2 regions of the Streptomyces sp. NTD91 genome follow, and region 2 is predicted to be linked to the other one. Evidence: riboswitches for the same ligand, from Rfam matches in the RefSeq annotation. Region 2 holds a riboswitch; the other holds the start of a gene.
What was found. A riboswitch is a leader RNA that binds a small molecule or an ion and turns the genes downstream of it on or off. The one in region 2 is predicted to bind glycine.
Positions count from the first base shown of each region.

Region 1: another riboswitch for glycine. It lies ahead of gcvT (glycine cleavage system aminomethyltransferase GcvT); the one in region 2 lies ahead of gcvP (aminomethyl-transferring glycine dehydrogenase).

Region 1 covers NZ_JCAJZW010000003.1:284,491-291,068, reverse strand. Annotated here, with positions in the region: gene glyA (serine hydroxymethyltransferase) at 1-1,243, opposite strand, end outside; gene gcvH (glycine cleavage system protein GcvH) at 1,258-1,635, opposite strand; gene gcvT (glycine cleavage system aminomethyltransferase GcvT) at 1,744-2,862, opposite strand; glycine riboswitch at 2,907-3,021, opposite strand; glycine riboswitch at 3,022-3,121, opposite strand; partial or broken gene AC5WRT_RS05840 (AAA family ATPase) at 3,297-3,952, shown strand; gene AC5WRT_RS05835 (enhanced serine sensitivity protein SseB) at 4,046-4,837, shown strand; gene AC5WRT_RS05830 (enhanced serine sensitivity protein SseB C-terminal domain-containing protein) at 5,066-5,818, shown strand; gene AC5WRT_RS05825 (ABC transporter permease) at 6,193-6,578, shown strand, end outside.
Region 2 covers NZ_JCAJZW010000007.1:7,979-14,556, forward strand. Annotated here, with positions in the region: gene AC5WRT_RS10280 (MerR family transcriptional regulator) at 209-853, shown strand; gene AC5WRT_RS10285 (DNA polymerase IV) at 918-2,402, shown strand; gene AC5WRT_RS10290 (PRC-barrel domain-containing protein) at 2,324-2,695, opposite strand; glycine riboswitch at 2,815-2,910, shown strand; gene gcvP (aminomethyl-transferring glycine dehydrogenase) at 3,079-5,964, shown strand; gene AC5WRT_RS10300 (TOBE domain-containing protein) at 6,026-6,445, opposite strand; gene AC5WRT_RS10305 (ABC transporter ATP-binding protein) at 6,474-6,578, opposite strand, start outside.

The DNA.
Region 1 (6,578 bases), on a different contig from region 2:
GCGCCTGCACGCGCGCCTTGAGGGCTTCCGCGTCGGCCGACCCGAAGGGGGACGGCGCCTTCAGCGCCTCGGCGATCACGTCCGCGACCTCGGCGAAGTCCTCGGCCGTGAAGCCGCGGGTCGCGAGGGCCGGCGTGCCGATCCGCAGCCCGGACGTCACCATCGGGGGCCGCGGGTCGTCCGGGACCGCGTTCCGGTTGACCGTGATCCCGACCTCGTGGAGGCGGTCCTCGGCCTGCTGCCCGTCCAGCTCCGAGGCGCGCAGGTCGACGAGGATCAGGTGCACGTCCGTCCCGCCGGACAGGACGTTCACCCCCGCCTCACGGGCGTCCGCCGCCGTCAGGCGCTCGGCGAGGATGCGGGCACCCTCCACGGTACGACGCTGGCGCTCCTTGAACTCCTCCGAGGCCGCGACCTTGAAGGAGACGGCCTTGGCCGCGATCACGTGCTCCAGCGGACCGCCCTGGAAGCCGGGGAAGACCGACGAGTTCAGCTTCTTCGCGAAGTCCTTGCTGCGGGCGAGGATGATGCCGCCGCGCGGGCCGCCGAGCGTCTTGTGCGTGGTGGAGGTGACCACGTCGGCGTACGGCACCGGGTTCGCGTGCAGGCCCGCCGCGACCAGGCCGGCGAAGTGCGCCATGTCGACCCACAGGTATGCCTCGACCTCGTCGGCGATCCGGCGGAAGGCGGCGAAGTCGAGCTCGCGCGGGTACGCCGACCAGCCGGCGATGATCACCTTCGGGCGGTGCTCCTTGGCGAGCCGCTCGACCTCGGCCATGTCGACCAGACCGGTGCCGGCGTCCACGTGGTAGGCGACCACGTCGAACTGCTTGCCGGAGAAGTTCAGGCGCATGCCGTGGGTCAGGTGGCCGCCGTGGGCCAGGTCCAGGCCGAGGATGGTGTCCCCGGGCCGGGCCAGCGCGAACAGGGCCGCCTGGTTGGCGGAGGCGCCGGAGTGGGGCTGGACGTTGGCGTACTCGGCGCCGAACAGCTCCTTGACCCGGTCGATGGCGATCTGCTCGGCGACGTCGACGTGCTCGCAGCCGCCGTAGTAGCGGCGGCCCGGGTAGCCCTCGGCGTACTTGTTGGTGAGGACCGAGCCCTGCGCCTCCATCACCGCGAGGGGAGCGAAGTTCTCGGAGGCGATCATCTCCAGCGTGGACTGCTGGCGGCCGAGCTCGGCGTCGACCGCGGCGGCGATCTCCGGGTCCAGCTCGTGCAGGGACGTGTTCAGGACGGTCATACGGCTACGACTCCTCAGCCGGCGTTCTGGGCGGTGTACTCGTCGGCGGAGAGCAGGTCGGCCGGCTCCTCCGTGACGCGCACCTTGAACAGCCAGCCGCCCTCGAAGGGCTCGGAGTTCACCAGCGACGGGTCGTTGACGACGTCCTCGTTGATCTCGGTGACCTCACCGGTGACCGGGGAGTACAGGTCGGAGACCGACTTCGTGGACTCCAGTTCGCCGCAGGTCTCGCCCGCAGCCACGGTGGAGCCGACCTCGGGGAGCTGGGCGTAGACGACATCGCCGAGCGCGTTCGCCGCGAACTCGGTGATGCCGACCGTCGACACGCCGTCCTCGGCGGGCGACAGCCACTCGTGCTCCTTGCTGTAGCGCAGCTGCTGGGGGTTGCTCATGGCCTGAATTCTCCTGTACGCGCGGGAGTGATGATGACGGGGGGACTGGTGAGGCCGCTGGGGAGCAGCGGGACGTGCGCGGGGTCACACAGTGACCGCGCCCAGTGTCTACTTCTGGCGCTTGTAGAACGGCAGCGCCACGACCTCGTACGGCTCGTGGCTGCCCCGGATGTCCACGCCGACGCCCTCGGTGCCCGGCGCCGCGTGCGCCGCGTCGACGTACGCCATGGCGATCGGCTTGCCCAGGGTGGGGGAGGGAGCGCCGGAGGTGACCTCGCCGATCACCTCACCGCCCGCGACGACGGCATACCCGGCCCGCGGAACGCGGCGGCCCTCGGCGACCAGGCCGACGAGGATCCGCGGCGGGTTCTCCTCAGCCCGTGCGGCGGCCTGCCGGAGCGCCTCGCGCCCGACGAAGTCGCCCTCCTTCTCGAACTTCACCACACGGCCGAGCCCGGCGTCGAAGGGGGTCAGCTCGGTGGTCAGCTCGTGCCCGTACAGCGGCATGCCCGCCTCCAGGCGCAGGGTGTCCCGGCAGGACAGGCCGCACGGCACCAGGCCGACGCCCTCGCCGGCCCTGGTCAGCGCCTGCCACAGCTCGACGGCGTGCTCGGGCTTCACGAACAGCTCGAAACCGTCCTCGCCGGTGTACCCGGTGCGGGCGATCAGCGCAGGGACGCCGGCGACCGTGCCGGGCAGCCCGGCGTAGTACTTGAGGCCGTCGAGGTCGGCGTCGGTGAGCGACTTCAGGATGCCGGGGGACTCGGGGCCCTGGACGGCGATCAGTGCGTAGGCGTCCCGGTCGTCGCGGACCTCGGCGTCGAAGCCGGCGGCGCGCTCGGTGAGGGCGTCCAGCACCACCTGGGCGTTGGAGGCGTTCGCGACGACCATGTACTCGGTCTCGGCGAGCCGGTAGACGATCAGGTCGTCCAGGATGCCGCCGTCGGCCCGGCAGATCATGGTGTAGCGGGCGCGGCCCACGCCGACGGAGGCGATGTTGCCGACCAGGGCGTGGTTCAGGAAGGCGGCCGCCTCCGCACCGGTGACGGCGATCTCGCCCATGTGGGAGAGGTCGAACAGGCCCGCCTTCGTCCGCACGGCGATGTGCTCGTCGCGCTCGGAGCCGTAGCGCAGCGGCATGTCCCAGCCGGCGAAGTCGGTCATCGTCGCACCGAGCGCGCGATGCACGGCATCGAGCGCGGTGTGACGGAGTTCAGTGCTGCTCATCGGTCGGTCGTCTCCCAGGGCGAAACAGGACGGGCGAGGAACGTTCCTCCCCATCTGTCATCGGAACCTGAGAGGTTCGCCGGGACCGCCACAGGGACGATCACGGCTTGCACCGTGGGTGGAGCCACTGTCGTAGAGCGGCCCGCTTTTCAGATGTGCCTCGCCCGCGCGGTAACGGGGCCTGAGAGATTCAAGGGAGGGACTTGCTCCTTCGGCGCCCCGGCATCTGTGCTGCCAGGGACTCTCCCGCGCGGATTCAAGCGGCCGGTATGCAGTTGGCGGCCACATCATCGCACGGCGGGCGGGCTTTTGTAACCGACCTGTGGCAGGCCCCGGACCCTGGTGGCGACATCGTCCATCACCTTCTCTTTACGGACTGCGGGCAGGAGGAGCACCGGCCGACAGGGGAGGACGATCACGGTGAACAGGACCCGGTGCACGTCACCGGCGTCGCGGTGCCCGGGCAGCCGGCCGCCCCGGACCCGGTCGTCCGCGACCTGCGCGAGCGCGCCGGTCGCGTCCCGCGCACCCTGCTCTCCGGCCCCCGTGACCCGGTCGTGGTCACCGGCCTGCCCGGCAGCGGCAGGTCCACCCTCATGAACCGCGCGGTTCCCGGTCGTCGTGTCGACTCCCAGCACACCCGCGACCGCCGGGACGTGCGCGCAGGCCGCCTCCCGTACCCCCTCCACCGCCCCCCTGGTCCGCCTCGCCCTCCCCCACGCTCGGCTCCGCTCGCGCGGGGGGCACCCCCATCGCCGGACTGCGCCGCGCCCTGCGCACCGGCGAGGGCGTCGTCGTGCACGACTGCGGCACCCGGCCCCGGGTGGGCGGCCGGCTCGCCCGCAAGGCCCGCCGCCGCGGCTGGCCCCTGCATCTGCTGCTGCTCGACGTCGGTCCCGAGGCCGCCCGCGAGGGCCGGCGCGAGCGCGGCCGGGGCGTGTCCGCCCGTGCCTTCCGCCGCCACCGCCGTACGACCGCCCGGGTGCTCGCCGCGGTCGAGGGCGGCCGGATGCCCGCGGGCTGCGGCTCGGCGACCCTGCTGGACCGGCCGGCGGCGGGTGCCCTGCAACGGATCGCCTTCCCGGCATGAGGCCGCCGCACGGTCGTCCGAAGGTGAGGCACTGTCACAGCCACCCGCTAGCCTTCATGGACACAGCAGTGGTTCCCAGCAGGCGGTAGGCAGATGGACTTCCCGGCGGACATTCCCGCGGACTTCCCGGCACAGGCGCACCCCCAGCCGCACGGCGGCTGGCCCGGCAATGAACTGGAGGAGGTGCTCTCGGCCTCCCTCGGCATACCCGCCGCGGCCGGCCGGATCACCGAGGTGCTGGGCCGCAGTCTGCTGTGGATCCCGCTGCCCAACGGCGGCGGCCCTGACAGTGGCCCGCTGGACCTGCCCTCGCTGGACATCGACGGCCAGGCGTACGTCCCGGTGTTCAGCTCCGAGGAGCAGCTGCGCCAGGCGGCAGGCCCTCACATGCCGTACACCATCGCGCCCGCCGTGGAGTTCGCCCGCGGTCTGCCCCCGCAGATCGGCATCGCCGTGAACCCCGACGCGCTGGTCGGCATCCCGCTGCCGCCCGCGGCGGTGGCCGAGCTGTGCCGGACCGGCCGCACCCCGCTGGACGGCCCGAACACCGGCGGCCGGGTCCGGCTCTTCGAGCCCGACTGGCAGGACGACCCGGTCGACTTCCTGTCCGCGGCGTCCGCCGAGTTCGCCGAGACCGGGGTGGTCCTCACGGCCCGCCGCTGCCTCGCGGCGATCGAGACCGACGAACCGGTCATGTTCGTGGGCGTCGAGCTCTCGCAGTGGGAGGGCGACCTGCGCACCCTCCCCCTCCAGGCCCTCGGCAGGGCCCTCGGCAAAGTCCCGGTCAAGTGGCCGGTCAACCTGGTCCTCCTGGACGTCACGGACGACCCGGTGGCCGAATGGCTGACCGCAAGGGTCCGTCCCTTCTATCAGTACGGCCACTGAGGTGCCCGAAGGGGCGCGGGGCCGTGTCCGGTGCGCGGCTGCGCCGCGGTGCGGGTTCCCGGGTTCGAGCGAAGCCAGGACGGGGAGCGAGAACCCACCACTCACCCGCACTCGTGCACGCACCCGGGGCGGCACCCCGGCGGGCGCATAAGCTGTCCCCGAACGCGGGGCACGGAAAAGAGAAGGGCACGACAGGTGAGCGCGAGCCACAGCGGCGGCGTCGAGCACATGCTGCGCCAGGTCACCCCCGGCCGCTACGACGCCTACGAGGCCCTGCTCCGTGCCCTCGCCACGCCCTCCGCCGGTCAGATCTGGATGCTGTTGTGGCACGGCCAGGCCGGCTCCCCGGACGCCCAGTACGGGAACATGGAGGTCGACGGCTTCCACTACGCCCCCTGCGTCACCTCCGCCCAGGAGCTGTCGGCCAGCGGCTGGAACCGGTCGTACGAGGTCGTCGACGGGCTCGACGTGGCCCGCACCCTCTACCCCGACCACTACGGCCTCTGGCTGAACCCGCACGCCCCGGGCGGCGGTGTCGGCATCCCCTGGCTGGACCTGCGCCGGATCGCGACCGGGCTGGAGCGCCAGCCCGCGGGGCCCCTCCGGCTCGGCGAGCCCGGAATCGAGATCCCGCAGTTCTACGCCCTCCTCGCGCAGAACGCTCACCGCACCCCGGCCCTGCGGTCCCTGCGCCGTGCCTGGGTGCAGCCGGCACTGGGCGCGCCGTACCTCGCCATCGGCCTGGACGTGTACGACACCTCCCCGGCGGCGGTCGACTCGGTGCGCGCGATGATGCAGCAGTCCATCGGTGCGGTCCCGGAGGGCCTGCCGGTGTCGACGGTCGTGATGACGGACGACTACGACCCGGTGGTGATGTGGATGCGGGTCAACGCCCGCCCGTTCTACGACCGCGAGGCGCACGCGGCACCGGCGCCCGCCGCCGGTCCGGGGTACGGCTACACGGGCCCCCGGTCCTACTGAGCGCTCGGGCGCTGTGACGCCGACCACAACGCCGGTGCCTGCCCTCAACCACCCCGTATGTCCGCCCGATTCGGGCGAGGTGTCCGCCGATGTCCGCGTCCGGCAGTCGATCTTCCCTGTTCGGATAACGGATTCCCCTAGGTGGCATCACGTTTACGCATACTTTCTCCATCAGGCCTGGCGCGTGATCGAGAGCGCGTTGAAGACTCGCCTCTCAAGACGCGAGGCCATCGCTCCTGTGCTCGAACCAGTCACAGGATCAGCTGGCACTCCGGGGCCGTCACCAACGTGCGGCCGGCGCAGGTAAGTGAACCAAGCCGCCCACAGCGGCGGACAAAGGCCGGTCACCACCGGCGAGAGGGGTCAGGTCAACTGTGACCGCACCGATCGAGACCACCGGGGAAGAGGCTGCAGCGCCTCCCGAGTCCGTGCTCGCCGGGGCCAAGAAGAGCCAGATCGAAGGGCGTTCACTCAGCCAGATCGCCTGGACCCGGTTCAAGCGGGACAAGGTGGCCGTGGCGGGCGGCGTCGTCGTCATTCTGCTCGTGCTGATGGCGGTGCTCGCCAAGCCGATCGAGTCGATCTTCGGGCTCGACCCGGACAAGTTCCACCAGGACCTCATCGACCCGGCGCTGCTGGCTCCGAAGGGCGGCTGGGGCGGCATGAGCCTCGCCCACCCGCTCGGCGTGGAACCGCAGTACGGCCGTGACATGCTCGCCCGCATCATCGACGGCTCCTGGGTCTCCCTCCTGGTCGCCGG
Region 2 (6,578 bases):
CGGCCACGCCGTGTCCGGGCACTTGCCAACGGCCTGTGAGGCCGTCCTGCACGGTCCCCCGAGCGCATTCGGCTAGCCTTTCCCCGCGGTGGGGCACGGGAAACCACTCCTAGGGTGATTATCACTCGGCGTGCCGAGTGTGGCGATCGTTGACGCACCCGTGGTGACTGCCTACCGTCGTGAGGGCAGGTCAAGGACGGAGGTCGGCGTGAGAACCAGCGGCGACGGTACGGCTGGGGGTGCTCCCGTGCGTGGTTTCGGGGAGAACGGGCCGTACCCGGTTCACAGCAGCGCGGTGGATCACGCTCCGCAGCGGCCGACGGTCGTGCCGAACGGCGGAGGGGCGGCTTCCATGACGTCGGAGCAGATCGGCTATCGCGGGCCGACGGCCTGCGCGGCCGCGGGCATCACCTACCGGCAGCTCGACTACTGGGCACGCACCGGGCTGGTCGAGCCGAGCGTTCGGCCCGCGTACGGGTCGGGGACGCAGCGGCTGTACAGCTTCCGGGACGTGGTCGTCCTGAAGATCGTCAAGCGGTTCCTGGACACCGGGGTCTCGCTGCAGAACATCCGCACGGCCGTGCAGCACCTCAGGGAACGCGGGTTTTGCGACCTGGAGCGGATGACGCTGATGAGCGACGGCGCCACGGTGTACGAGTGCACCTCGCCGGACGAGGTCCACGCCCTCCTCCAGGGCGGTCAGGGCATCTTCGGAATCGCCGTCGGCGTGGTGTGGCGGGACGTGGAAAGCGCGCTCTCCCAGCTGCACGGCGAGCGCATCGACACCGGCGAGACCCTTGTCGGGCAGAATCCCGCGGACGAGCTGGCACGGCGGCGCAACCGGGCGGTCTGAGCGCGGGCCCCAGCCGTCCTCCCGTACCACGGCATTGTCAGTGCCGTGGTGCAGCATCGGACATGTGAGAAACGCGCCCACGATCCTGCATCTCGACATGGATGCCTTCTACGCCTCGGTGGAGCAGGCATCCAAGCCGAGCCTGCGCGGGAAGGCGGTCGTCGTGGGCGGACTCGGGCCGCGCGGGGTGGTGGCCACCGCGTCGTACGAGGCGCGGGCGTTCGGGGTCCACTCGGCGATGCCCATGGCCCAGGCGCGTCGGCTCGCGCCCAACGCCGCGTATCTCGTGCCTCGCTTCAGCCTGTACCGGGAGATCAGCGAGCAGGTGATGGCACTGCTGCGTGGGCTGTCGCCGCTGGTGGAGCCGCTCAGCCTGGACGAGGCGTTCGTGGACCTGGAGGCCGGCGGGACGGCGTGCGACGAGGAATCGGCGCGGCTGGCCGGGACGAGGCTGCGCGCGGAAATCCGGGCGGTCACCGGGCTCACCGGATCGGTGGGGCTGGCCGCCTCCAAGATGCTGGCCAAGATCGCCTCCGAGCAGGCCAAGCCGGACGGGCTGGTGGTCATCGAGCCGGGGTCCGAGCGGGCGCTGCTGGGGCCGATGCCGGTGCGGACCCTGCCGGGGGTCGGGCCGGCCACCGGGGACCATCTGCGCAGGGCCGGGATCACCACGGTCGAGGAGCTGGCCGAGGCAGGCGAGGACGAGCTGGTACGGCTGCTGGGCAAGGCCCACGGGCAGGCCCTGTACGCCATGGCCCTGGCCCACGACGAGCGGCCCGTGGTGGCCGAGCGCGAGGCGAAGTCGGTGTCGGTCGAGGACACCTACGACGTGGACATCCACGACCGGCTGCGGATCGGGCTCGAGGTGCGACGGCTCGCCGACCGGTGCGTGGGGCGGCTGCGGGGAGCCGGGCTGTCCGGGCGGACGATCGTGCTGAAGGTGCGGCGGTACGACTTCTCGACCCTGACCCGGTCGGAGACGCTGCGGGGGCCGACCGACGATCCGGCGGTGGTGCGGGAGGCGGCCGCACGACTGCTGGACTCCGTGGACACCACGGGCGGGGTCCGCCTGCTGGGCGTGGGTGTCTCAGGGCTCGCCGACTACACGCAGGAGGACCTTTTCGCGCAGGCCATGCCGGTGCCCGCGGTCGAGGAGCCGGGGCGGGGCGAGGCCGAGACGGTGGTGGAGCGGGCGGAGCCGGAGGAGCGGTCGTGGCGGGCCGGGCAGGACGTGCGGCACGCGGAGTACGGGCACGGGTGGGTGCAGGGGAGCGGGCTGGGGCGGGTGACGGTGCGGTTCGAGACGCCGCTGTCCCCTCCGGGGCGGGTGCGGACGTTCTCCGTCGACGATCCCGTGCTGGAGTCCGCCGATCCGTTGCCGCTGGTCTCGGACTCGGCCCGTTCGCCCGCTCGAGCCGGTCCCTCGAGCAGTGAACGACACGGCGCTCCGCCCCGGGCACCGGGGAGGAGTCACGTCTCCTCAGAACCCGCCAGTTTGCCGAAGTCGTGGTCCGCTACGGACGGGGGTGAGGCCACGTCCAGGCCGTAGTGGTGGTAGAGCTGGAGTTCCTGTTCGGGGGAGAGGTGGCGGCCCACGCCGAAGTCGGGGGCGTCCTTGATCAGGGCGCGGTCGAAGGGGACGTGGAGGGAGCCGTCGATCAGCTCGCTCGGTTCCAGGGGGACGAATGCGTCGCGGGAGAACAGGCCGGTGCGTATGGCCGCCCACTCGGGGACGCCGGTCGCGTCGTCGAGGTAGACCTCGTCTATGGTGCCGATCTTGGCGCCATTGCGGTCGAACGCCTTGCAGCCGATCAGGTTACGCGGATCGATCTCGGTCAGCACGGTCCCTCTCCCTCCACTTGGTCGCGACTCATCCGTAAGCACTACAAAAGAGCACATTCAGGCAGGCGGCCACTCGAGGACCCCGGTGCGGACCCCGCTGGTAGGCTGACAGCGGCTGCTGACCCCGTGCGGGAGAGTCCTCCGACCCACCTCGGAGGCGCCGAAGGAGCAAATCCTCCCCGGAATCTCTCAGGCTCACGTACCGCACGGACGAGGTCACTCTGGAAAGCAGGGCGGGTGTCGACAGCACCGGCTCTCACCGACGGTGAAAGCCGGGGCATACCCGGTGAAGCTCTCAGGTTGAGATGACAGAGGGGGAGGCCGTCCGGGCACCCGTGCCGTGGTGCCCTTCGAAGGTCGCGTCAGACCAGGAGGCCTCCGCAATGACCGCCCACCGCATTCCGCTCTCGGAGCTCGAAGCGGGCATCCCGTTCGAGCAGCGCCACATCGGGCCCGACCAGGAGGCGCGGGCCAAGATGCTCGCGCACGTCGGATACGGCTCGCTGGACGAGCTGACCGCCGCAGCGGTCCCGGATGTGATCAAGAACGCCGGCGCCCTCGACCTGCCGGGCGCCCGCACCGAGGCCGAGGTGCTCGCCGAACTGCGCGCGCTCGCCGACCGCAACCAGGTCCTCGACTCCATGATCGGCCTGGGGTACTACGGGACGTTCACGCCGCCCGTCATCCTGCGCAACGTCATGGAGAACCCGGCCTGGTACACGGCCTACACGCCGTACCAGCCGGAGATCTCCCAGGGCCGGCTCGAAGCGCTGCTGAATTTCCAGACCACGGTCGCCGACCTCACCGGCCTGCCCACCTCCGGTGCCTCCCTCCTCGACGAGGGCACCGCCGCCGCCGAGGCCATGGCGCTGTCCCGGCGCATGGGCAAGAACAAGAAGGGCCTCTTCCTGGTCGACGCGGACACCCTGCCGCAGACCATCGCGGTCATCCAGACCCGTGCCGAACCGGCCGACGTCGAGGTCGTCGTCGCCGACCTCTCCGCGGGCATCCCGGCCGAGGTCGCCGCGCGCGAGATCAACGGCGTGCTGATCCAGTACCCGGGCGCCTCGGGTGCCGTACGGGACATCAAGCCGGTCATCGACCAGGCGCACCGGTTGGGCGCGCTCGTCACCGTCGCCGCCGACCTGCTCGCCCTGACCCTGCTGACCTCTCCGGGCGAGCTGGGCGCCGACATCGCCGTGGGCACCACCCAGCGCTTCGGCGTGCCGATGGGCTTCGGCGGTCCGCACGCCGGCTACATGGCCGTGCACGAGAAGTTCGCGCGCAGCCTCCCCGGCCGTCTCGTGGGCGTCTCCGTCGACGCCGATGGCAACAAGGCCTACCGCCTCGCGCTGCAGACCCGTGAGCAGCACATCCGCCGCGAGAAGGCCACCAGCAACATCTGCACCGCGCAGGTGCTGCTCGCCGTGATGGCCGGCATGTACGCCGTCTACCACGGTCCGGAAGGCCTCAGGACCATCGCCCGCCGCACGCACCGGTACGCCACCCTCCTCGCCGAGGGGCTGAAGGCCGGTGGCGTGGAGATCGTGCACGGTGCCTTCTTCGACACCCTCACCGCGCGTGTGCCCGGCAAGGCCGCCGAGGTCGTCGCCGCCGCCCGGGAGAACGGCGTCAACCTGCACCTGGCCGACGCCGACCACGTCTCGATCGCCTGCGACGAGACCACCAAGCGGGCCCAGCTCGCCGCCGTGTGGTCCGCCTTCGGCGTCGAGGCCGACATCGAGGCGCTGGACGCGACGGCGCAGGACACCCTCCCCGAGGCGCTGCTGCGCACCGACGCCTACCTCACCCACCCGGTCTTCCACCGGCACCGCTCCGAGACCGCGATGCTGCGCTACCTGCGCCGGCTCGCCGACCGCGACTACGCGCTCGACCGCGGCATGATCCCGCTGGGCTCCTGCACCATGAAGCTCAACGCGACCACCGAGATGGAGCCGGTCACCTGGCCCGAGTTCGGCCAGCTGCACCCGTTCGCCCCCGCCGAGCAGGCCGAGGGCTACCTCACGCTCATCCACGAGCTGGAGGAACGTCTCGCCGAGGTCACCGGCTACGACAAGGTGTCCCTGCAGCCGAACGCCGGTTCCCAGGGCGAGCTGGCCGGCCTGCTCGCCGTACGCGGCTACCACCGGGCCAACGGCGACGAGCAGCGCACCGTCTGTCTGATCCCGTCCTCCGCGCACGGCACCAACGCCGCCAGCGCCGTGATGGCCGGCATGAAGGTCGTCGTGGTCAGGACCGCCGAGGACGGCGAGATCGACGTCGAGGACCTTCGGGCGAAGATCGAGCAGTACCGCGACGAGCTGGCGGTGCTCATGATCACCTACCCGTCCACGCACGGTGTGTTCGAGGAGCACGTCGCCGACATCTGCGCGCAGGTCCACGAGGCCGGCGGCCAGGTGTACGTCGACGGCGCCAACCTCAACGCCCTGGTCGGCCTCGCCAAGCCGGGCCACTTCGGCGGTGACGTCTCGCACCTGAACCTGCACAAGACCTTCTGCATCCCGCACGGCGGCGGCGGCCCCGGTGTCGGCCCGGTCGCGGTCCGCTCGCACCTGGCGCCGTACCTGCCGAACCACCCGCTCCAGCCGGCCGCCGGCCCGGGGACCGGCGTCGGCCCCATCTCGGCGGCCCCGTGGGGCTCGGCGGGCATACTGCCCATCTCCTGGGCCTACGTCCGTCTGATGGGCGGCGAGGGCCTCAAGCGGGCCACCCAGGTGGCCGTGCTGTCGGCCAACTACATCGCCAAGCGCCTGGAGCCGCACTACCCGGTGCTCTACACCGGCCCCGGCGGCCTGGTCGCGCACGAGTGCATCATCGACCTGCGCCCGCTGACCAAGGCGACCGGCGTCAGCGTGGACGACGTGGCCAAGCGGCTGATCGACTACGGCTTCCACGCGCCGACCATGTCCTTCCCGGTGGCCGGCACGCTGATGATCGAGCCGACCGAGTCCGAGGACATCACCGAGCTTGACCGGTTCTGCGACGCGATGATCGCCATCCGCGCGGAGATCGAGAAGGTCGGCACGGGCGAGTGGCCGACGGAGGACAACCCGCTGCGGAACGCCCCGCACACCGCGGCCGCGCTCGGCGGTGAGTGGAAGCACGCCTACGGCCGCGAGGAGGCCGTCTTCCCGGCCGGTGTCTCGGCCGCCGACAAGTACTGGCCGTCGGTGCGCCGCATCGATCAGGCCTTCGGCGACCGCAACCTGGTCTGCTCCTGCCCGCCGCTGGACGCGTACGAGGACTGAGCGGGCGCTCCTCCGCACGGGCCCCGTCCGCACCACCACACCGGGCGGGGCCTTCGGCGTGTCATGCGGAGGCGAGGGACACCCCGGTCGCCTTGACGAGGGCCACCACGTCCGAGCCCACGAAGAGGCCGAGGTCGGCGACCGCGTCCTTGGTGATCGCCGCGGTCAGTTCGCCGCCGTCGACGGAGATGTGCACCGTTGCCATGACGGTGCCCGTCCTGAGGCCGGTGACCGCGCCGGGAAGCTGGTTGCGGATCGACAGGCCCTCCACCCGACGGGCGGCCACGGAGACCTCGGTCGACTTCACCAGGGCGCGGACGGACGAGCCGGGGGAGAGGGCCAGCTCCTCGGCGGATTCCTTGGTGATCGCCGCCACGAGATGCTGGCCGCCCTCCAGACGGAGCTTGACGATGGCCATCGCCTCGCCCGGGTGGACCTCGGTGACGGTGCCGGGAAGCTGGTTGCGGATGCTCAGGGTCATGGACACTCACGGTAGAGCGCCCGCCCGTTCAGGCCGGGTACGCGTGCGTCTGCGTCGCTTTGACCGTCGCCCAGACAGCAGACCCCGGGTGCAGGTCGAGGTCGGCCGCGGCCACCGCGGTGAGATCGGCGGC